4 regions of the Streptomyces sp. CA-243310 genome follow, and region 4 is predicted to be linked to each of the others. Evidence: predicted binding sites of a transcription regulator. Region 4 holds the regulator's gene; each other region holds the start of a gene.

Region 1 (5,535 bases), 630 kb from region 4:
CGACGCTCCAGTAAGCCCCGTAGCCGAGGCCCGCCAAGAGCGCCAGGACCATGACGAGCACGATCAGACGTGCGCGTCGTCCCTTCTTCTTGACGGAAGGGCCGGTTTCGTTGGCGGGCATCGCTGTCCTTAGAGGGGCAGGGTGGTCCTGGGAGTGCTGGGAGCAACCATAGGCGCAGGACCGGGTCCGATGATCCGCCAGGGGTCGAGCTGCTGAGGACAGGGCCGTCACGGCGTTTCACAATGTGACTATCGCGTCAAGGAATCGTCAAAGATTAGGTAAGGTAACGAAGTACTTGCCGGACGCGCCCCGGGAGGAACGATCCGTCGATCCGCGGGCGCTCTGAGGAAAGGGCCGCCCGCTGACTGTCCACACGCTCAATGAGCTCCTGCTGGTCTGCTCGCTCGTGCTGCTCGTCGCCGTCGCGGCGGTGCGCATCTCTTCACGCAGCGGCCTCCCCAGCCTGCTCATCTACCTCGGCATAGGCATCGCGATAGGCCAGGACGGGATCGGCAACGTCGTCTTCGACAACGCCGAACTGACCCAGGTCATCGGCTATGCCGCGCTCGTCGTGATCCTCGCCGAGGGTGGTCTGGGCACCAAGTGGAAAGAGATCAAACCGGCCTTGCCGGCAGCGATCTCACTGTCATTGGTGGGCGTCGCGATCAGCGTCGGCGTCACCGCGGCCGGGGCGCACTACCTCGTCGGGCTCGAATGGCGGCAGGCCCTCCTCATCGGCGCCGTGGTCTCCTCGACGGACGCCGCCGCCGTCTTCTCCGTACTGCGCAAGGTCCCGCTCCCCTCGCGGATCACGGGTGTGCTGGAGGCGGAGTCCGGCTTCAACGACGCACCCGTGGTCATCCTGGTCGTCGCCTTCGCGACCGTCGGACCCGTGGACCCCTGGTACCTGCTGATCGGGAAGATCGCGCTGGAGCTGGCGATCGGAGCCGCGATCGGCCTGGCGGTCGGCTTCCTCGGCTCGTACGGACTGCGGCACGTGGCGCTCCCCGCCTCGGGCCTCTACCCGATCGCCGTGATGGCCATCGCCATCACCGCGTACGCGGCCGGCGCCATGGCGCACGGCTCCGGCTTCCTCGCGGTGTACCTCGCCGCCATGGTGCTCGGGAACGCGAAGCTGCCGCACTGGCCCGCCACCCGCGGGTTCGCCGACGGACTCGGCTGGATCGCGCAGATCGGCATGTTCGTGCTGCTCGGCCTGCTGGTCACCCCGCACGAACTGATCCACGACTTCTGGCCCGCGGTGATCATCGGGCTGGTGCTGACGATGGTCGCGCGCCCGCTGGAGGTCTTCGTCTCCCTCCTGCCGTTCCGCCTCCCCTGGCAGGAACAGGCCCTGATGTCGTGGGCGGGCCTGCGCGGCGCCGTGCCCATCATCCTGGCGACCATCCCCATGGTCTCCGGGATCGAGGGCAGCGATCGGGTCTTCAACATCGTCTTCGTGCTCGTCGTCGTCTACACGCTGGTGCAGGGGCCGACCCTGCCCTGGCTCGCGCGCAAGCTGAACCTCGGGGACACCGACGAGAGCGCCGCCGACCTGGGCATCGAGTCGGCGCCGCTGGAGAAGCTGCGCGGACACCTGCTGTCCTTCGCGATCCCGCCGGCCTCGCGGATGCACGGCGTGGAGGTCAGTGAACTGCGCCTGCCGGCGGGGGCCTCGGTGACGCTGGTGGTCCGGGACGCGAAGAGCTTCGTACCGGCGCCCTCCACCGTGCTGCGGCGCGGGGACGAGCTGCTGGTGGTGGCCACGGATCCGGTGCGGGACGCGGCGGAGGCGCGGCTGCGCGCGGTGGCGCGGGGCGGCAAGCTCGCGGGCTGGCTCGGCACGGGCGAGGGGCACGCGTGAATGCGACACGAGAGCGCGAGGGGGTTCGTTCGAGCGGCTCCGAAGTGAACGCTTCACGCGCGACCGGCATTAGAGCGACGTTCTAATTCGGCCATTTTCGGGGGAGTATGCCCCTCCAAATCCCCATATTCAAGGGTTCTGGAATGCGAAGTTCCAGTTAATCCCAGGTGAAGCTATCGCCTGTCGTCGCAATCACAGGGCGTGATAGGGAATGTCCCTGTACGATGAAGGCACACCACATCGAACCAACTCTGCCTGACGCAGAGCTGGCGCGACCGCAAAGCGGCCGTGGCACCCTCCCGCAGTGGGCGCCCAGGTATCACTCGGTTCTGCGCAAGAGGACAGCTCTCGGGGCTCCCACATGTACGGGTGCGATTCGCTCACAAGGTGATGCATCGTCCGCAGTCGGGGAGTTCTACCAGGCAGCGGAAAGGCCAGGCCGTGACATCCGCGGTCACGACCGACACGTCCGCCCGCCCCGGCTACGGACAGCTCCTGCGCACTCCCGGCGCCCTCGGCTTCCTTCTTCCGGGCTTCGCCGCCCGACTGCCGTTCGGCATGCTGACCATCAGCATCCTGCTGCTCGTCCAGCACACCACCGGCTCCTACGCCAACGCCGGCATCGTCGCCGCCGTCACCGGCATCTCCATGGCGCTGTGCGCCCCCGTGATGGGCAACCTCACCGACCGCCGCGGCCAGAGCGCCGTACTGCTGCCGGTCGTACTGATCCACTCCGCCGCCGTGACCGGCCTGGCCGCGCTGGCCCTGGCCGGCGCGCCGCTCTGGGCGCTCGCCGCCGCCGCGATCCCCGCCGGCGCCTCGGTGCCGCAGGTCGGCCCGATGGTCCGGGCCCGCTGGGCCGCGAAGCTGGAGGGCTCCCCGCTGCTGCCGACGGCCGCCGCGTTCGAGTCCGTCACCGACGAGTTCACCTTCGTCGTCGGCCCGGTCCTCGCGACCGCCCTGTGCACCGGCATCCACCCCGCCGCCGGTCTGATCACCGAGGCCGCCCTGAGCCTCCTCGGCGGGCTGCTGTTCGCCGCGCAGCGCCGGACCCAGCCCCCGGCACACGTCCAGGCCACCGGCGAGGCCAAGCGCGTCTCGGCCCTGACCTCCCCCGGCCTGCGCGTCCTGATCGTCGCCTTCCTCGGGATCGGCGCCGTCTTCGGCGGCATGCAGGTCTCCCTGGCCGCCTTCTCCAACGAGATCGGCAACCCCGGCGCCAACGGTCTCCTGTACGGCGTCTTCGCCGCGGGCAACATGATCGCCGGCATCGCCTGCGGCGCCATCGCCTGGAAGATCGGCCCGCGCCGCCGGCTGCTGTTCGGCTACATCGGCCTGACCGCCTTCGCGTCCCTGCTGTGGACCGCCGACTCGACGGTCCTGCTGGCCGCACTCGGCCTGTTCGTCGGACTGTGCATCGCCCCGGCCCTGATCACCGGTTACACCATGGTCGAGTCGCTGATCCCGGCGAACGCCCGCACCGAGGCCTTCACCTGGCTCACCGGCGCGGTCGCCTTCGGTCAGGCCATCGCGGTGATCGTCGCCGGCCGACTGACCGACGCGCACGGTTCCTCGTACGGCTTCCTGGTACCGCTGGCGGCCACCGCCCTCGCGCTGGTCACCCTGCTGGCCCTGCGCTCCAAGCTCGCGCCGCAGGCACCGAGCCGGATCGTGAACGCCTCGTCCACCCACGAGAGCGCCACGGAGGCCGACGCGGGCGACGCCCCGGAAAACGCCGCCGAGGCCGCCCCGGACACCACCCCGGAGACCGCTTCCGCGACCGCCGAGGAGAACGTCACGGGCACCGCCGCCCGGCGGGGCCGGCAGCGTGATCTGACCACCGTCTGAGCGTGGCCTGGGTCACCGCGCGCCGAGGACGGTGGACTGATCGGCCGGAATACGTCACCATGGAGCGTCGTTAGCACTCATTGAGTCAGAGTGCCAGGAGGAAATTCGTGCCGACCTACCAGTACCAGTGCACCGAGTGCGGTGAGGGCCTTGAGGCCGTGCAGAAGTTCACCGATGACGCACTGACCGTGTGCCCGAACTGCGACGGACGCCTGAAGAAGGTGTTCTCCGCGGTCGGCATCGTCTTCAAGGGCTCCGGCTTCTACCGGAACGACAGCCGCGGCTCGTCGTCGAGCAGCACCCCTGCCTCGAAGCCGGCGTCCACGTCGTCCACGACCTCGACGGCTGCCGCCCCGGCCGCCTCGTCGTCCTCGACGTCCGGAACCGGCAGCTCCACCTCGGCTGCCTGATCCCGTCAGTCTTTCGTGAGGCCCCGCCGCCCTCTCCGGGCAGCGGGGCCTCACGCATGCCCGGTTAGGCTGACCGCATGGCGAATGCAGAGATCGGTGTCATCGGCGGATCGGGCTTCTACTCCTTCCTGGAGGACGTCACGGAGGTGCAGGTCGAGACCCCGTACGGGCCTCCCAGCGACTCCCTGTACCTGGGCGAGCTGGCCGGCCGGTCGGTGGCCTTCCTGCCGCGCCACGGACGCAGCCACACCGTGCCCCCGCACAAGATCAACTACCGGGCGAACCTGTGGGCCCTGCGCTCGGTCGGCGTCCGCCAGGTGCTCGGGCCCTGCGCGGTGGGCGGCCTGCGGGCCGAGTACGGCCCGGGCACGCTGCTCGTTCCCGACCAACTGGTCGACCGTACGAAGTCCCGCGCCCAGACCTTCTTCGACGGGGAGCCGCTGCCCGACGGCAGCGTCCCGAACGTCGTGCACACCACCTTCGCCGACCCCTACTGCCCCGTCGGTCGCGACGTGGCCCTGGCCGCGGCCCGCGGCCGGGACTGGGAGCCCGTGGACGGCGGCACCATGGTCGTCATCGAGGGGCCGCGGTTCTCGACGCGGGCCGAGTCGCGCTGGCACGCCGCCGCGGGCTGGTCGGTGGTCGGCATGACGGGCCACCCGGAGGCGGTCCTCGCCCGTGAGCTGGGGCTCTGCTACACCTCCATGGCCCTGGTCACCGACCTGGACGCGGGCGCCGAGACGGGCGAGGGCGTGTCCCACACCGAGGTCCTCAAGGTGTTCGGCGAGAACGTCGGCCGCCTGCGCGAGGTGCTCTTCGACGCGGTGGCGGCCCTGCCCCCGACGGAGTCCCGCGCCTGCCTGTGCACGCACGCGCACGACGGCTGGGACCTGGGCATCGAACTGCCGTAGCCGCCTTGGGCGACGCGGGCCGACGTGGCGAACGTTCGACGTCGCCGCCTCGGGCGCCTCGGGCGACGTGGCGGGCGTCCGCGCCGCCTAGGAGGCCGTGGCCGCCTTGGACGCCGTGGCTGACGCGGCCGGGGGCCGGGGCCGGGGCGGTCCCGGAGAGGTCCGGGTGCGGGGGTTCGCCGGGCGGGGATCGTCGGCGTTCGTGGGCGACGCTCCGGCGGACGCGGACCGTCGGCGTTCGCCGGGCACGGATTCGCCGGGCGGACGCTCCGGCGGACGCGGTGGGGTTCCCGGGAGGCGCGGTGTCACGTTCCGCGGGGCTGTCCGGTCAGAGCTGTGGAGGGCGGGCCATCGGGGCCGGCCCGTACAGGAGGCGACCACCGTGCCGCGCATCTCGCTCACCCCGCCCCGCACCCTTCTCAACCGCCTCGGCGCCCGGTACGCCCGCCGCACCTACGGCAAGGTCCTCGCGCCCGGCCTCGCGTACGGGCACAACGCCCG
Region 2 (5,535 bases), on a different contig from region 4:
CCCCGTACGCGGGTACGGACGCCCCCGCCTCCAGCCGCACCGGCACCCGGGGCGCCGGCCTGCGCGCCACGTCCTCCGCCGCCAGCAGCGCCAGGTCCAGCGGTTCCGACCGGGGCGGCGGAGCGCCGTCGAGGCGGGCCAGCAGCAACAGGTCCGCCGCGATCCGCTGGAGCCGCTCGGTGTCGGCCAGCGCGGCCGCCACCGATGCCCGGTCGGGCCGCGCCAGGGCCACCTCCAGCCGGGACCGCACGGCCGCGAGGGGGTTGCGCAGCTCGTGCGAGGCGTCCGCCGTGAACTGCCGCTGCCGGGCGTCGGAACGCTCCAACCGGTCGAGGGTGGCGTTGACGGTCCGGGCGAGCCGCGCGATCTCGTCGGCCCCGCCCGGATCCGGGACCCGGCGACCGGGCTCTCTCGCGGTGACGGCCGCCAACCCGGTACGGATCGCCGTGACCGGGCGCAGTGCCTGCCCCGTCACCCACCAGGCCAGCGCAGCGGCGAAGGCGATCAGCGGGGGCGCGCCGGCGAGCAGCCCGACCCCGATGGCGCGCGTCGCGTCGTCCACGTCGCGCAGGACGGTCATCGCGTACACGGTGTACGGGCCCTCTCCCCCGGGCGGCCCCGGCGAGCGGACCACCACCGCCGCGCCCCGCTCCGAACCGGCGCGCCCCACGGGCACCACGGCCGACCGGGAGTCCTCCCCGGCCGCCGGGCGCAGCCCGTCGAGGTCCGGGGCGCCGCGCGGATCCCCGCTGGTGGCGACGGCCCGCCCGGCCGCGTCCCGGACGAGGACGAGGTCCACCCCGCCCTCGGGCGCGGCCAGTCGGCCGCCGGGCGGCAGGGTGCGGGCGTCGAGCTGCGCGACGACCTTCCGTGCGGCCAGCTCCGTGCGCCCGGTGGTGTTGTCGAGCAGATTGGCCCGCAGCAGCGCGTACAGCCACAACCCGCCGGCGCCGAGCACCGCGGCCATGGCGAGGGCGGCGGCCACGGCCGCCCGGGCCCGCAGGGTCCTAACCACCGTCGGGTGCCATCCGGTAGCCGGTCCCGTGCACGGTGAGGATGGAACGGCGGCCGAACGGCGCGTCGATCTTCCGGCGCAGCGAGGACACGTACACCTCGACGATGTTCGGGTCGATGGCGTGCGGGACGTCCCAGACCTCGTCGAGGATGTCCTGCTTGGCGACCGCCCGGCCCGCCTGCTCCATCAGGCAGGCGAGCACGCCGAGTTCGCGCGCGGTGAGTTCGATGTCCCGCTCGCCGCGCCGGCAGCGGCGCCCGGACGGATCCAGGACGAGATCGCCGGCCCGCAGGACGCCGACCCGCGGGGTGCCGGCGCGGCGGGCGAGCGCGCGCAGCCGCGCGGCCAGCACGACGAACGAGAACGGCTTGGTCAGGTAGTCGTCGGCGCCCGCGTCGAGCCCGTCGGCCTCGTCGTGCTCGCCGTCCTTGGCGGTCAGCATCAGTACGGGCGTGCGGTCGCCGTGGGCGCGCAGGCGGGTGCAGATCTCGTGGCCGCCGAGGCCGGGGAGCATCAGGTCGAGGAGCACGGCGTCGTACGGGCCGCCGGTGAGCGCGAGGTCGAGGCCGCGGTGTCCGTCGTGGGCGACCTCGACCCAGTGACCGTCAGCGGACAGGCCGAGCCGCAGGGACTCGGCCAGCCCCTCTTCGTCTTCGACCACCAGGATGCGCACGGCTCAAGCGTCACATATCGGTCGCCGGAGCCGATGTCGGGCCGGACCTGAGCCGGCGGCACGTATCGCCGCGCGCCGGCCGACCCCCGCGGTGTCGTGCGGGGTCGGCGCCGTGACGGCCGCTCCGAACGCCTGCCCGAGGGGCAGGTCGGGCGGCTTCCGGGGAGTCGGCGCAAGGGCCCGGACGCCCCCGCCCGCAGGGCGGCCCGCCCCGGACGGGCGGCTCGAAGCGCGCCTCGCCGAGAGGCAAATTGGCACTCCGCTTGACCGAGTGCTAATCGCCGGAATAGTGTCGCACCTGGCACTCGCCCCTGGTGAGTGCCAACACAGCGACAGGCAGGTCCGGCACCCGCGACGACGGATCGACCTGGTCGCCACCTCAGACAGTTGACCCCGGATCTCCGAAGGGGGAGGTCGGATCGTGACGACCACCAGCTCCAAGGTTGCCATCAAGCCGCTCGAGGACCGCATCGTGGTCCAGCCGCTCGACGCCGAGCAGACCACGGCCTCCGGCCTGGTCATCCCGGACACCGCGAAGGAGAAGCCCCAGGAGGGCGTCGTCCTCGCGGTCGGTCCGGGTCGCTTCGAGGACGGCCAGCGTCTCCCGCTGGACGTCAGCGTCGGCGACATCGTGCTGTACAGCAAGTACGGCGGCACCGAAGTGAAGTACAGCGGCGAGGAGTACCTCGTCCTCTCGGCTCGCGACGTACTCGCGATCGTCGAGAAGTAGTCGAAACGAAGCAGGCAAGGGGAGCGATCCCCTTCCTCTTCACCAGTTTTGCTTTGAGCTGCGCCCCTGGTCACCCCGCTGATTGCCGGGCGGCGAGGGGCGCAGTTCGTTGAACCCGAGTTATCGAGAGGGCTGAACCGCTTCCATGCCGAAGATTCTGAAGTTCGACGAGGACGCCCGTCGTGCCCTTGAGCGCGGCGTCAACAAGCTTGCCGACACGGTCAAGGTGACGATCGGCCCCAAGGGCCGCAACGTCGTCATCGACAAGAAGTTCGGCGCCCCCACCATCACCAACGACGGTGTCACCATCGCCCGTGAGGTCGAGCTGGACGACCCGTACGAGAACCTGGGCGCGCAGCTCGTGAAGGAGGTGGCGACCAAGACCAACGACATCGCGGGTGACGGCACCACCACCGCCACCGTGCTGGCCCAGGCGCTGGTCCGCGAGGGTCTGCGCAACGTCGCCGCCGGCGCCTCCCCGGCCGCCCTGAAGAAGGGCATCGACGCCGCCGTCAAGGCCGTGTCCGAGGAGCTCCTCGCGACCGCGCGTCCGATCGAGGACAAGTCCGACATCGCTGCCGTGGCCGCGCTCTCCGCGCAGGACACCCAGGTCGGCGAGCTCATCGCCGAGGCGATGGACAAGGTCGGCAAGGACGGTGTCATCACCGTCGAGGAGTCCAACACCTTCGGCCTGGAGCTGGAGTTCACCGAGGGCATGGCCTTCGACAAGGGCTACCTCTCGCCGTACATGGTCTCCGACCAGGAGCGTATGGAGGCCGTCCTCGACGACCCGTACATCCTGATCAACCAGGGCAAGATCTCCTCCATCCAGGACCTCCTGCCGCTGCTGGAGAAGGTCATCCAGGCCGGCGCCTCGAAGCCGCTGCTGATCATCGCCGAGGACGTCGAGGGCGAGGCGCTCTCCACCCTCGTCGTCAACAAGATCCGCGGCACCTTCAACGCGGTCGCCGTCAAGGCCCCCGGCTTCGGTGACCGCCGCAAGGCGATGCTCCAGGACATGGCCACCCTCACCGGTGCCACCGTCATCGCCGAGGAGGTCGGCCTCAAGCTCGACCAGGCCGGTCTGGACGTACTGGGCACCGCGCGCCGCGTGACCATCTCCAAGGACGACACCACCATCGTCGACGGTGGCGGCAGCTCCGAAGAGGTCGTCGGTCGCGTCAACCAGATCAAGGCCGAGATCGAGTCCACGGACTCGGACTGGGACCGCGAGAAGCTGCAGGAGCGCCTGGCGAAGCTCGCCGGTGGCGTCTGCGTCATCAAGGTCGGCGCCGCCACCGAGGTGGAGCTGAAGGAGAAGAAGCACCGCCTCGAGGACGCCATCTCGGCGACCCGCGCCGCGGTCGAGGAGGGCATCGTCTCCGGCGGTGGCTCCGCCCTCGTCCACGCCGTGAAGGTGCTGGAGGGCAACCTCGGTCTCTCCGGCGACGAGGCCACCGGTGTCTCCGTGGTCCGCCGCGCCGCCGTCGAGCCGCTCCGCTGGATCGCCGAGAACGCCGGCCTCGAGGGCTACGTCATCACCGCGAAGGTGGCCGAGCTCGACAAGGGCCAGGGCTTCAACGCCGCCACCGGCGAGTACGGCGACCTGGTCAAGGCCGGCGTCATCGACCCGGTCAAGGTCACCCGCTCCGCCCTGGAGAACGCCGCTTCCATCGCCTCGCTGCTGCTCACGACCGAGACCCTGGTCGTCGAGAAGCCGGCCGAGGAAGAGGCCGACGCCGGTCACGGTCACGGCCACAGCCACTGAGGTTGAGCCGCAGGGCGTCCGCCGCTTCGGCGGGCCCCCGCTGATCCGAGGGAAGGCCCCGGTCATCACCGCCCAGCGGTGCCGACCGGGGCCTTCCCCGTGCCCGGGTCCGACCGGCATCGATGGGGGACGGCCTACGCGGCGTCCGTCATGCCCATCTGCCGCATGAGGCCCGGCGCGTCGTAGTACCACCAGCCCTCCGCCACCTGACCGTTCTCGATGCGGAAGGTCGTGCAGCCCGACATCGTGACTTCCTTCCCGGTCGGCGGGACGCCCATGAACTCGCCCTTCTGGGTGCCGGTCCAGGCCCACAGCGTGGAGACGCAGTCGCCCTCGGCGATCTGACGGTGCAGGTCGAACGAGAAGTCGAACGCGTCGCGCCACATGCCCATCGTCCGCTTCATGCCCTGCCGCCCGTCGCCCGTGCCGGGCGCCGCCATGATGTCGTGGTCGGTGTAGTCGGCCGCGACGCACTCGTCGACGACGGTGAAGTCGCCCTTCTCCGCGACGTCCTCGAAGATCCGGTTCACGAGGAGCTTGTCGAGGTACTCGTTGCGGACCACGTCCAGGTTCATGAACTTCGGCATGCCCTCGCAGAGGGCCACCATCTCCTGGAACATCCCGTCGGTCTCGGGGAGTCGGGAGTTCCTCATGGCGTCCTCGTACGAGGGGAACTCGACGAGGTCGAGGTAGTGCGTCCGCGCTTCACGGTCCCGGCCGATCATGGTGTGCGTGACCGTGCGCCGACCGCTCGCCTGCTGTGCCCAGCGGTCGATGAGGGCGTTCATCTCCTCGAACCGCGTGGTTTCGTAATCGATCACCTGTACGAAAGTCATGGCGTCGCCTCCCGCGCTGGATGGGACAGGTCCAGTTTAGGGAGAATTCATCCATTTGGCGGGTTTGATTGGTTCAGATGTGTCCCGTGACGGCCGTCGTCCGCGTCGCCGCCGGTCGTGCTACTGCGGGCCGTACTTGCGGCCCGTACGGGAGGACACGCCGCCGAGCAGTCCGCGCGGAGTCAGCTTCACCACGCTCATCAGCGCCTTGTAGCGGGGATCCGGGATCGAGACGGTCTTGCCGCGCGCCAGGTCGGCCAGCGCCGAAGCCACCAGCTTGTCCGCGTCCAGCCAGAGCCAGCCCGGGATGTTGTCCGTGCCCATGCCGGCCCGCTCGTGGAACTCCGTGCGCACGAAGCCCGGGCACAGCGCCATCAACCGCACCCCGGAACCCGCCAGGTCCCTCGCCGCGCCCTGGGTGAACTGCACGACCCAGGCCTTGCTCGCCCCGTAGGTGCCGCGCGGCAGGAACGCGGCGACCGAGGCCACGTTGATCACGCCGCCGCGCCCGCG
Region 3 (5,535 bases), on a different contig from region 4:
GAGGACCCCGGCCGGCACCCGGGCGGCGAGCGAGCGCGCGCCGGCGGCGTCGACCGTACGCGGGCTGCCGGGCGCGAAGACGAACCCGACGGCGTCGGCGCCGGCCTCGACGGCGGTGTCGACGTCCCGCGCGGTCCGCAACCCGCAGATCTTGATGAACACGTCAGTCATCGGTCCAGTCAACCACCCGCGGTCCTCCCGACGCCTCCGCGTCCACCCCGCGGAACGCCCGAAGGCGGCACCCCCGTGGGGGGTGCCGCCTTCGGAACGCGAACGGAACTGCCTGATCTGCCGGAGGCGGATCAGAAGTCCATGTCACCGCCCGGCATGCCGCCGCCCGCGGGGGCACCGGCCTTCTCGGGCTTGTCGGCGATGACGGCCTCGGTCGTCAGGAACAGCGCGGCGATCGACGCGGCGTTCTGCAGCGCGGAGCGCGTGACCTTCGCCGGGTCGATGATGCCCTCGGCGATCATGTCGACGTACTCGCCGGTCGCGGCGTTCAGGCCGTGACCGATGGGCAGGTTGCGCACCTTCTCGACGACGACGCCGCCTTCGAGACCACCGTTGACGGCGATCTGCTTCAGCGGGGCCTCGAGGGCCAGGCGGACGGCGTTGGCGCCGGTCGCCTCGTCACCCGTGAGCTCCAGCTTCTCGAAGACCGCGGAGGCCTGGAGGAGGGCCACGCCGCCACCGGCGACGATGCCCTCTTCGACGGCCGCCTTCGCGTTGCGAACGGCGTCCTCGATGCGGTGCTTGCGCTCCTTGAGCTCGACCTCGGTCGCGGCGCCGGCCTTGATGACGGCCACGCCGCCGGCCAGCTTCGCGAGGCGCTCCTGGAGCTTCTCGCGGTCGTAGTCCGAGTCGGAGTTCTCGATCTCGGCGCGGATCTGGTTGACGCGACCCTGGACCTGGTCGCTGTCACCGGCACCGTCGACGATGGTGGTCTCGTCCTTGGTGATGACGACCTTGCGGGCGCGGCCCAGCAGGTCGAGACCGGCGTTCTCCAGCTTGAGGCCGACCTCCTCGGAGATGACCGTGCCGCCCGTGAGGATGGCGATGTCACCGAGCATGGCCTTGCGACGGTCACCGAAGCCCGGCGCCTTGACGGCGACGGACTTGAAGGTGCCGCGGATCTTGTTGACGACCAGGGTCGACAGGGCCTCGCCCTCGACGTCCTCGGCGATGATCAGCAGCGGCTTGCCGGACTGCATGACCTTCTCCAGGAGCGGCAGCAGGTCCTTGACCGAGCCGATCTTGGAGTTGACGATCAGGATGTACGGGTCGTCGAGGGACGACTCCATGCGCTCCATGTCGGTGGCGAAGTACGCCGAGATGTAGCCCTTGTCGAAGCGCATGCCCTCGGTGAGCTCGAGCTCGAGACCGAAGGTCTGCGACTCCTCGACCGTGATGACGCCTTCCTTGCCGACCTTGTCCATCGCCTCGGCGATGAGCTCGCCGATCTGGGTGTCGGCGGCGGAGATGGAGGCCGTGGAGGCGATCTGCTCCTTGGTCTCGACGTCCTTGGCCTGCGAGAGCAGGGCGGCGGAGACGGCCTCGACGGCCTTCTCGATGCCACGCTTGAGGGCCATCGGGTTGGCGCCGGCGGCCACGTTGCGCAGACCCTCGCGTACGAGAGCCTGGGCGAGCACGGTGGCGGTGGTCGTACCGTCGCCGGCGACGTCGTCCGTCTTCTTGGCGACTTCCTTGACCAGCTCGGCGCCGATCTTCTCGTACGGGTCCTCGAGCTCGATCTCCTTGGCGATGGAGACACCATCGTTGGTGATCGTGGGGGCGCCCCACTTCTTCTCAAGGACGACGTTGCGACCCTTGGGGCCAAGGGTGACCTTGACGGCGTCGGCGAGCTGGTTCATCCCACGCTCGAGACCGCGCCGGGCCTCCTCGTTGAACGCAATGATCTTGGCCATCTGAAGTGGTCCTCCCGGACAGGGGTGGATTGCTCCGGACCGCGCCCGCGCCCGCGACGGACGGCCAGCGAGCCCGGCGGTTCCTTCCCGCCGGACCCTGCGGGCCTCACCGGCCCGGTCCTCGTTGAGTAGCACTCTCACCTGGAGAGTGCTAACGCCAATGATTAGCACTCGACCCCCGCGAGTGCAAGCGGCTTCGGGCAACACCCCGCGAACGCGCCGGTCGGACGGGGTCATGCACGAGGGGCCCACATCCCTTGTCCAGGATGTGGGCCCCTCGATGTCCGTGCGTCGGTGGTCGATCGCGCCGGGACTAGCCGAGTGCGAGCTTGACCATGTCCGCCTGCGGACCCTTCTGGCCCTGCGAGATCTCGAACTCGACCCGCTGACCCTCTTCAAGGGTGCGGTACCCGTCCATCTGGATGGCGCTGTAGTGGACGAACACATCCGCACCACCGTCGACCGCGATGAAGCCGTAGCCCTTCTCCGCGTTGAACCACTTGACGGTGCCCTGAGCCATGCCTAACTCCCCTATTACTGGCCCTTGCGCAGGACCGCACTTCGCGGACCCGGGTCAGAACTTGCGCCGGAACGCCTCGACCGCGGCTGAATGTATCCGCACCAGTGCTGTGTGCAACAGGTCATTCCGACGAGAATTCAGGACACGAGGAAACATTGAAATAGAGTGAAAATTTGGCATAGGGCCGGGCAACTCGGGCCTGACATTCGGCACCAAAGACCCATACGGCGCTTGCATGTTGACTCAATGTCAACCATCCGGCGGCCCGCTCATATGCGGCGGGCAAGTACGGCGGAGGGGACTTCCCCAACTCTACCGCGCCCAATCAACCAGAATTGCCCCCTCCGCTTATCGGCGGAAGGGGCAATTCGGATTGCTCTCGTCGGCGCACGGCCCTCGGGGGAAGTCCCCGCGGAAGTCCGTGGATGGAAGTCCGGGACGGTTCAGCAGCCGCCCGCGACCGCCGGAATGATCGAGATGCCGGCGCCGTCGGGCGTCGACGTCTGCAGCCCGCCCTCGAAGCGCACGTCGTCGTCGTTCACGTAGACGTTCACGAAGCGGCGCAGCTTGCCCTGGTCGTCCAGGACGCGGGCGGCGATGCCCGGGTGGCTCTTCTCCAGGGACTCGATGACCTCGGAGAGGGTCGTGCCCTCGGCGGACACCTCGGCCTGGCCGCCGGTGTAGGTGCGCAGGATGGTGGGGATGCGGACGTTGACGCTCATGGTGCTGCTGCCTTTCCGGAGTACGGGGGGAGGGTCAGGCCAGGCCGGCGGCGCGGAACGCGTCCAGGCTCGGGCGGATCGTGGCGGTCTGCCCGCTGTCCGCGGCCACCGCCTCCAGGGTCTTGAGACCGTCACCCGTGTTCAGGATGACCGTGGTCAGCGCGGGGTCGAGCTGCCCGTTGTCGATGAGCTTCTTCGTCACGCCGACGGTCACGCCGCCCGCGGTCTCGGCGAAGATGCCCTCGGTCTGCGCGAGGATCTTGATGGCCTCGACGACCTGCTCGTCGTTGACGTCCTCGACGTAGCCGCCGGTGCGGCGGGCGATGTCCAGGACGTAGGGGCCGTCCGCCGGGTTGCCGATGGCCAGCGACTTGGCGATGGTGTTCGGCTTCTGCGGGCGGACCACCTCGTGGCCGGCCTTGAAGGCGGTCGAGACGGGCGAGCAGCCCTCGGCCTGGGCGCCGAAGATCTTGTACGGCTTGTCCTCGACCAGTCCGAGCCTGATCAGCTCCTGAAGACCCTTGTCGATCTTCGTCAGCTGCGAGCCGGACGCGATCGGGATGACGATCTGATCGGGCAGCTCCCAGCCGAGCTGCTCGCAGATCTCGTACGCGAGGGTCTTGGAGCCCTCGCCGTAGTACGGGCGCAGGTTGACGTTGACGAAGCCCCAGCCCTCGCCGAGCGGGTCGCCGATGAGCTCGGAGCAGAAGCGGTTGACGTCGTCGTAGTTGCCCTCGATGCCGACCAGGTCGCCACCGTAGACACCGGCCATGACGACCTTGCCCTGCTCCAGGTCGTGCGGGATGAACACGCAGGACCGGAAGCCGGCGCGGGCGGCCGCGGCGCCGACGGCCCCGGCCAGGTTGCCGGTGGAGGAGCAGGAGAGGGTGGTGAAGCCGAAGGCGCGGGCGGCCTCGACGGCGATGGCGACGACGCGGTCCTTGAAGGAGTGCGTCGGGTTGCCGGAGTCGTCCTTGACGTAGAGCTTGCCGGTGACGCCCAGCTCCTTGGCCAGGTTCTCGGCGTCCACGAGCTTGGTGAAGCCGGGGTTCAGGCTCGGCTTGGAGGCCACGTCCGCCGGGACGGGCAGCAGCGGCGCGTAGCGCCAGATGTTGTTCGGGCCGGCCTCGATCGCGGCGCGCAGCGCCTCGGGGTCACCGGTGGGCAGGTCGTAGGCGACTTCGAGCGGTCCGAAACACTCGGCGCAGGCGAAGATCGGACCGAGTTCGAAGCGGGTGGCGCACTCGCGGCAGGAAAGGCCGGTGGCGGGTCCGAGATCGACGATTCCGGCAGAGGTGGTGACAGTCTGTGCAGCCATGATGGCGAGGCCCTTTCTCCTCATCTTCCCCATGGCGCACTTCGCCATGAGACGGAATTGGCACCTTCCCTAGTCGGGGACCTCGCTGACGCAGCGGATGTGCGTGATCGCGAGACCGACTGGAGGGTTGCCGGGGCTTCAACGGGCCGTGTCCCTCTGCCCCTCTGGATGAGCGGTATGGCACCGGGTGACGCACTCCATGGCGGGCCCGGGCGTTTGTGCACGTGGACCCCCGGCATGCGGTGGTCCCTCGCGTTGTTCAAGACTGTAACCGAAGCCCCGGGCGGTTGAGACAGCCGTCCGAACGGCGAGATGGATCACACATGGATCACATTTCGTCCGAAACCGCCGACGATCGACCGACCCATCAGGGAGTGCCGAAAGTGCTGGAAGAGGTGGAGCGCTGGCTGGCCGAGCGCTCCTGGTCCGCTGCCGATCGACCGCTCGACCAGCTGCTCGACCGGAAACGGGCGACGGGCACCACGGTGAGCGTGGTGCTGCCCGCGCTCGACGAGGAGGCCACGGTCGGCGAGATCGTCGAGGTGATCCGCCGCGAGCTGATCGAGGGGCCGGCGACGCCGTTGGTGGACGAGCTGGTGGTCGTCGACTCGGGCTCCCGCGACCGGACGGCCGAGGTGGCCGCGAAGGCCGGTGCCCGTGTGGTGCACCGCGACGAGATCCTGCCGCGGCTGCCGGCCCTGCCCGGCAAGGGCGAGGTGCTGTGGCGCTCGCTGCTGGCCACGACCGGCGACGTCGTCTGCTTCGTGGACGCCGACCTGCGCGACTTCTCGGCCTCCTTCGTGTCGGGGATCGTCGGCCCGCTGCTGACCGATCCCGAGGTGCAGTTCGTGAAGGCGATGTACGACCGCCCGCTCGGCGACGCGCCCGGGCAGGGCGGCCGGGTGACCGAGCTGGTGGCCCGCCCGCTGCTCAACCTGCACTGGCCGCTGTTGGCGGGCTTCGTCCAGCCGCTGGGCGGCGAGTACGCGGTGCGCCGGTCGCTGCTGGAGCGGCTGCCGTTCCCCGTCGGCTACGGCGTCGAGCTGGGGC
Region 4 (5,535 bases):
GTCCTTGCCCTCGGCCGCCTTCACGACGGCCTCGGCCCAGCGGCCCCGGCCGTCCGTGAGGACCACCGCCTCGCCGGGGTTGAGCCGCTTGACCGACACCGCGTGCCGACCCTCGGCGCCCTCCAGGGTGAACTCCGGCCCCGCGGGGACCTCTTCGACCACGAACACGGGGGCCGTCATGACGCTCTCCTCATCTGCAACACCTTCAACGCGCGCTGTGCCTCGGCCAGTTCGGCCGCGAGCACCTCCGTCAGCTCCCCGGCCGGCAGCGTCCGCGCCAGCCGGTGGCCCTGGCCCGCCCACAGGGCCATGCCCTGCGGGTCCCCGGCGGCGGCCGCCGCCTTGCGCAGGCCCGAGGTCAGGTGGTGGACCTGCGGGTAGGCGGCCGGGGCGTACGGGCCGTGTTCCCGCATGAAGCGGTTGACCAGGCCCCGCGCGGGCCGGCCGGAGAAGGCTCGGGTGAGTTCCGTGTGCGGGAAGAGCGGGTTCGTCAGCGCCTTCTTGTGCAGGGGGTGCGCCCCCGACTCCGGACACGCCAGGAAGGCCGTGCCGAGCTGGGCGGCCTCCGCGCCCGCCGCGAGCACCGCCGCGACCTGCGCGCCGCGCATCAGCCCGCCCGCCGCGATGATGGGGAGGGCCACGGCCTCCCGCACCCGGGCGACCAGCACGAGCAGTCCGACCCCGGCCGTGCCGTCGATCTCGGGGTCGTCGCGGTGCGTGCCCTGGTGGCCGCCCGCCTCCACGCCCTGGACGCAGACGGCGTCGGCTCCCGCCGCCTCGGCGGCCCGCGCCTCCTCCACCGAGGTCACCGTGACGACGGTGTACGTGCCGACCTCGCGCAGCCGGGCGCAGACGGCCGCGGGCGGGCAGCCGAAGGTGAACGAGACGACGGGGACGGGGTCCTCGACGAGGATGGCGAGCTTGGCCTCGTAGCCGTCGTCGGAGGTGCCGATGATGTCCTCCTCGGCGAGCGACACCTCGTACCAGTTGGCCTCGCCGGCGAGCTGTCCCCGGTACGTCTCGATCTCGGCCGGGTCCACGTAGCCGGTCTGCGGCATGAAGAGGTTGACGCCGAACGGACGTCGGGTGAGCGCGCGCAGCCGCTTGATCTCCTGGTACATCCCGTCGGCGGTCTTGTAGCCGCCGGCCAGGAAGCCCAGCCCGCCCGCCTCGCACACGGCGGCGGCCAGCGGCGGACAGGAGGCGCCGCCCGCCATGGGCGCCTGCACGATCGGGTAAGGGGTGAGACCGTTCGGCGAGGAGGACATGGACTGCATCGTGCCACGTCCGGCGCACCGGGCCGAATCATCACGTTCGCCTGGCATAGTCCGCTTCCGGTCCGCTTCCAAAGTCTGTCGACCCGGCGTCGGCGGGCCGGCCGATCCACCGTCGCGCCCCGGCCCGCACGGCAGCGAGCCCGACCCGGGACCTCCCCGGATCGGGCTCGTGCGGGATACCGCGGGCGGCCGGTCAGCGGCCGTTGAACGCGTCCTTCAGACGACTGAACAGACCCTGCTGGCCCGGCGCGAACTGGCCCATCGGCCGCTCCTCGCCGCGCAGCTTCGCGAGCTGGCGCAGCAGCTCCTCCTGCTGGGCGTCCAGCTTGCCGGGGGTGGTGACCTCGACGTGGACGATCAGGTCACCGCGCCCGCCGCCCCGCAGGTGCGTGACGCCGCGCCCGTGCAGCGGGATCGCCTGCCCGGAGCCGGTGCCGGGCCGGATGTCGATCTCCTCCAGGCCGTCCAGCGTCTCCAGCGGGCATTTGGTGCCCAGGGCCGCCGCCGTCATGGGGAGGGTGACCGTGCAGTGCAGGTCGTCCCCGCGCCGCTGGAAGGTCGGGTGGGGCAGCTCGTGGATCTCCACGTACAGGTCGCCGGCGGGGCCGCCGCCGGGGCCGACCTCGCCCTCGCCCGCGAGCTGGATGCGGGTGCCGTTCTCGACACCGGCGGGGATCTTGACCGTGAGGCTGCGGCGGGACCGCACCCGCCCGTCGCCCGCGCACTCGGGGCACGGGGTGGGGACGACGGTGCCGAAGCCCTGACACTGCGGGCAGGGCCGCGAGGTCATGACCTGGCCCAGGAAGGACCGGGTGACCTGCGAGACCTCACCGCGACCGCGACACATGTCACACGTCTGCGCCGAGGTGCCGGGGGCGGCGCCCTCACCGGAGCAGGTCGTGCAGACCACGGCCGTGTCGACCTGGATGTCCTTGGTCGTCCCGAAGGCCGCCTCGTCCAGTTCCAGGTCGAGGCGGATCATGGCGTCCTGGCCGCGGCGGGTCCGCGAGCGCGGTCCGCGCTGCTGGGACTGGCCGAAGAAGGCGTCCATGATGTCGGAGAAGTTGCCGAAGCCACCCGCCCCGAATCCGCCCGCGCCGCCGCCGCCCGAGGAGGACAGCGGGTCGCCGCCGAGGTCGTGGACCTGCTTCTTCTGCGGGTCCGAGAGCACCTCGTAGGCCGCGTTGATCTCCTTGAAGCGCTCCTGCGTCTTCGGGTCCGGATTCACGTCCGGGTGGAGTTCGCGCGCGAGGCGACGGAAGGCCTTCTTGATCTCGTCCTGCGATGCGTCGCGGCGCACGCCGAGAACGGCGTAGTAGTCCGTGGCCACTTACGACTCCGCCAGGATCTGTCCGACGTAACGTGCCACTGCGCGTACCGCTCCCATCGTTCCGGGGTAGTCCATGCGGGTCGGTCCGACCACGCCGAGTTTGGCGACTGCTTCGCCGCCCGAACCGTAGCCGACCGAGACGACGGACGTGGAGTTCAGTCCCTCGTAGGCATTCTCATGCCCGATCTTCACGGCCATCCCCGACTCACTGGCCTCGCCCAGCAGCTTGAGGAGCACGACCTGCTCCTCCAGCGCTTCGAGCACCGGCCTGATCGTCAGGGGAAAGTCATGTCCGAACCGTGTGAGGTTGGCGGTGCCGCCGATCATCAGCCGCTCCTCCGCCTCCTCCACGAGCGTTTCGAGAAGGGTGTCGAGGACGGCCTTGACCGTCGCCCGGTCCTCGGTCTCGAAGGACTCCGGAAGGTCCTGTACCAGCGGCGGCACGTCGGTGAACCGACGGCCGACCACCCGGCTGTTGAGCCGCGCCCGCAGGTCGGCGAGCGAGGTCTCCCCGAAGGGCGTCTGGCAGTCGACCAGCCGCTGCTCGACCCGCCCGGTGTCCGTGATCAACACGAGCATCAGGCGCGCGGGCGCCAACGACAGCAGCTCGACGTGCCGGACGGTGGAACGGGTCAGCGACGGGTACTGCACCACGGCGACCTGCCGGGTGAGCTGGGCGAGCAGCCGTACGGTGCGCCCCACGACGTCGTCGAGGTCGACGGCGCCGTCGAGGAAGTTCTGGATGGCCCGCCGTTCCGGCGTGGACAGCGGTTTGACCCCCGCCAGCTTGTCCACGAAGAGCCGGTAGCCCTTGTCCGTGGGGATCCGACCGGCGCTGGTGTGGGGTTGGGCGATGTAGCCCTCGTCCTCCAGCAGCGCCATGTCGTTGCGCACGGTGGCGGGCGACACGCCGAGCCGGTGCCGCTCGGTGAGCGCCTTGGAGCCGACCGGCTCCTCCGTCCCGACGTAGTCCTGGACGATGGCGCGCAACACCTCGAGTCTGCGTTCGCTGAGCATCGCGCACACCTCCGGATGCGGTCGGTCGTCTTCGGTCTTCGTTCGGTCCCGTTCCCGGGCCTTGTTGGCACTCTGCACATTCGAGTGCCAGAGATCCCCCGGTCAGTGTACGGCCGGGTGGTACGCGGGAGGCAAGGGCGGCCCGTCAGGGTAGCGTCGCGGCATGGACGTGCAATGGGAAGAGGCGGGCTGGGAACGGCTGACCGGGCGGGTCGGACGGCGTCGGCTGCCGGTGTGGGACTGCACCGTGGGACTGGTGGTGGGCGACGATTCGGTCCTCCTCGTCGACCCCGGTTCGTGCGTGCGCGAGGGTGCGCGGGTGCGGGCCGAAGCGGAGCGGCTGACCGGCCGGCACGTGACCCATATCGCATTCACGCACGGACATTTCGATCACGTACTCGGTGGCTCCGCCTTCACGGGCGCCGAGTTCCACGGCGCGGTCGGCCTGGACAAGGTGCTGTCGACGCCCACCGGCCGCGAGGAGCTGCGGCACAGCGCGACCGCGCAGGGCCTGGACGCGGCGGAGGCCGCGGAGGCCGCCGACCTGGTCGTGGCGCCGGGGCACCCGGTGTCGGGCGAACGGACGCTGGACCTGGGCGCCGTACAGGTGCTCCTCGCGAACCTCGGGCCCGCGCACTCCCAGCACGACCTGGCGGTCTTCGTGCCGGGCGAACGGGAGGTCGTCTTCTGCGGGGACCTGGTCGAGGAGTCGGGCGAACCCCAGGCCGGATCGGACGCGGTGCCCGGCCAGTGGCCGGCGGCCCTGGACCGACTGCTCTCGCTGGGCGGCGACGACGCACTGTACGTGCCGGGTCACGGAGCGGTGGTCGACGCGGCCTTCGTCCGTGCGCACCGCGACACACTGGCAACGAGGTTCGGCGTGTCGACGGCATGAGCCCGGGCTCTCTCGTACGGTCGCCGAATGCGTGAGTACTCCCCCGACCTGACCCCGCCGTGGAAGCGCGCCAAGGCCGTGCCCGAGGTGCCGGCGGACCGCGACCTGGTGGTCGAGGTGGCCGGTACGGACTTCTGCGGCGCGGTGGTGGCCTGCGAGGCCGGCACGGTGACCCTGGAGGACCGCTTCGGCAAGCGGCGGGTCTTCCCGCTGGAGCCCGGCGGCTTCCTGCTGGACGGGGCGGTGGTCACCCTGACCCGCCCGTCCCGCGCCCCGGCCGCCCCGGCCCGTACGGCCTCGGGCTCGCTCGCCGTCCCCGGGGCCCGGGCCCGGGTGGCCCGGGCGGGCCGGATCTACGTCGAGGGCCGCCACGACGCCGAGCTGGTGGAGCGGGTCTGGGGCGACGACCTGCGCATCGAGGGCGTGGTCGTGGAGTACCTGGAGGGCATCGACGACCTGCCGACGATCGTGGCGGACTTCGCGCCGGCCGCGGACGCCCGGTTGGGGGTCCTGGTGGACCATCTGGTGCCGGGTTCGAAGGAGTCGCGGATCGCCGCCGAGGTGACCTCTGCGCACGTCCTGATCGTGGGCCATCCCTACGTGGACGTCTGGCAGGCGGTGAAACCGTCCGCCCTGGGCATCGCGGCCTGGCCGGTGATCCCGCGCGGGGAGGACTGGAAGACGGGCGTCTGCCGGGCGCTGGGCTGGCCGCCGAACACGGGCGCCGCCTGGCAGCACATCCTGTCCAGGGTGACCTCGTACCGCGATCTGGAGCCGACCCTGCTGGGCGCGGTGGAGCACCTGATCGACCACGTCACCGCCTGACGGGGCGCGGCAGGATCCGAAAGGACCGGCCCTAGTCCACCAGGTCGCGGACGACCGCGTCGGCCAGCAGCCGCCCCCGCAGGGTCAGCACGGCGCTCCCGGCCTCGTACGGGCCGGGGGCCAGCAGTCCGTCCGCCAGGGCGCGTCGGGACGCCGCCAGGCCCGCGGGGGCCAGCAGCGACAGCGGTACG

Evidence for each region. The regulator HrcA, encoded in region 4, represses chaperone genes, less so after heat shock. The targets are predictions, from matches to a motif close to TTNGCACTCNGNNNNNCNGAGTGCNAA.
Region 1: ACQEVM_RS31415 (FmdB family zinc ribbon protein) is a predicted target of HrcA. The motif match lies at 3,784-3,810, and genes of this name have one in related genera.
Region 2: groES (co-chaperone GroES) is a predicted target of HrcA. The motif match lies at 1,940-1,966, and genes of this name have one in related genera.
Region 3: groL (chaperonin GroEL) is a predicted target of HrcA. The motif match lies at 2,090-2,116, and genes of this name have one in related genera.

What each region holds. Positions count from the first base shown of each region.
Region 1 is NZ_JBNJMF010000002.1:3,079,840-3,085,374, forward strand. It holds gene ACQEVM_RS31400 (penicillin acylase family protein) at 1-121, opposite strand, end outside; gene ACQEVM_RS31405 (potassium/proton antiporter) at 408-1,865, shown strand; gene ACQEVM_RS31410 (MFS transporter) at 2,307-3,713, shown strand; gene ACQEVM_RS31415 (FmdB family zinc ribbon protein) at 3,821-4,123, shown strand; gene ACQEVM_RS31420 (S-methyl-5'-thioadenosine phosphorylase) at 4,201-5,034, shown strand; gene ACQEVM_RS31425 (carboxymuconolactone decarboxylase family protein) at 5,417-5,535, shown strand, end outside.
Region 2 is NZ_JBNJMF010000001.1:998,729-1,004,263, forward strand. It holds gene ACQEVM_RS04805 (ATP-binding protein) at 1-1,015, opposite strand, end outside; gene ACQEVM_RS04810 (response regulator transcription factor) at 1,008-1,688, opposite strand; gene groES (co-chaperone GroES) at 2,110-2,418, shown strand; gene groL (chaperonin GroEL) at 2,564-4,186, shown strand; gene ACQEVM_RS04825 (ester cyclase) at 4,321-5,022, opposite strand; gene ACQEVM_RS04830 (SDR family NAD(P)-dependent oxidoreductase) at 5,143-5,535, opposite strand, start outside.
Region 3 is NZ_JBNJMF010000001.1:677,246-682,780, reverse strand. It holds gene ACQEVM_RS03235 (phosphoribosylanthranilate isomerase) at 1-171, opposite strand, end outside; gene groL (chaperonin GroEL) at 303-1,925, opposite strand; gene ACQEVM_RS03225 (cold-shock protein) at 2,239-2,445, opposite strand; gene ACQEVM_RS03220 (MoaD/ThiS family protein) at 2,889-3,167, opposite strand; gene thrC (threonine synthase) at 3,202-4,509, opposite strand; SAM riboswitch class I at 4,503-4,660, opposite strand; gene ACQEVM_RS03210 (glucosyl-3-phosphoglycerate synthase) at 4,869-5,535, shown strand, end outside.
Region 4 is NZ_JBNJMF010000002.1:2,450,290-2,455,824, forward strand. It holds gene ACQEVM_RS28715 (16S rRNA (uracil(1498)-N(3))-methyltransferase) at 1-180, opposite strand, end outside; gene ACQEVM_RS28720 (nitronate monooxygenase) at 177-1,268, opposite strand; gene dnaJ (molecular chaperone DnaJ) at 1,471-2,607, opposite strand; gene hrcA (heat-inducible transcriptional repressor HrcA) at 2,608-3,624, opposite strand; gene ACQEVM_RS28735 (MBL fold metallo-hydrolase) at 3,788-4,519, shown strand; gene ACQEVM_RS28740 (DUF3097 domain-containing protein) at 4,547-5,344, shown strand; gene hemW (radical SAM family heme chaperone HemW) at 5,376-5,535, opposite strand, start outside.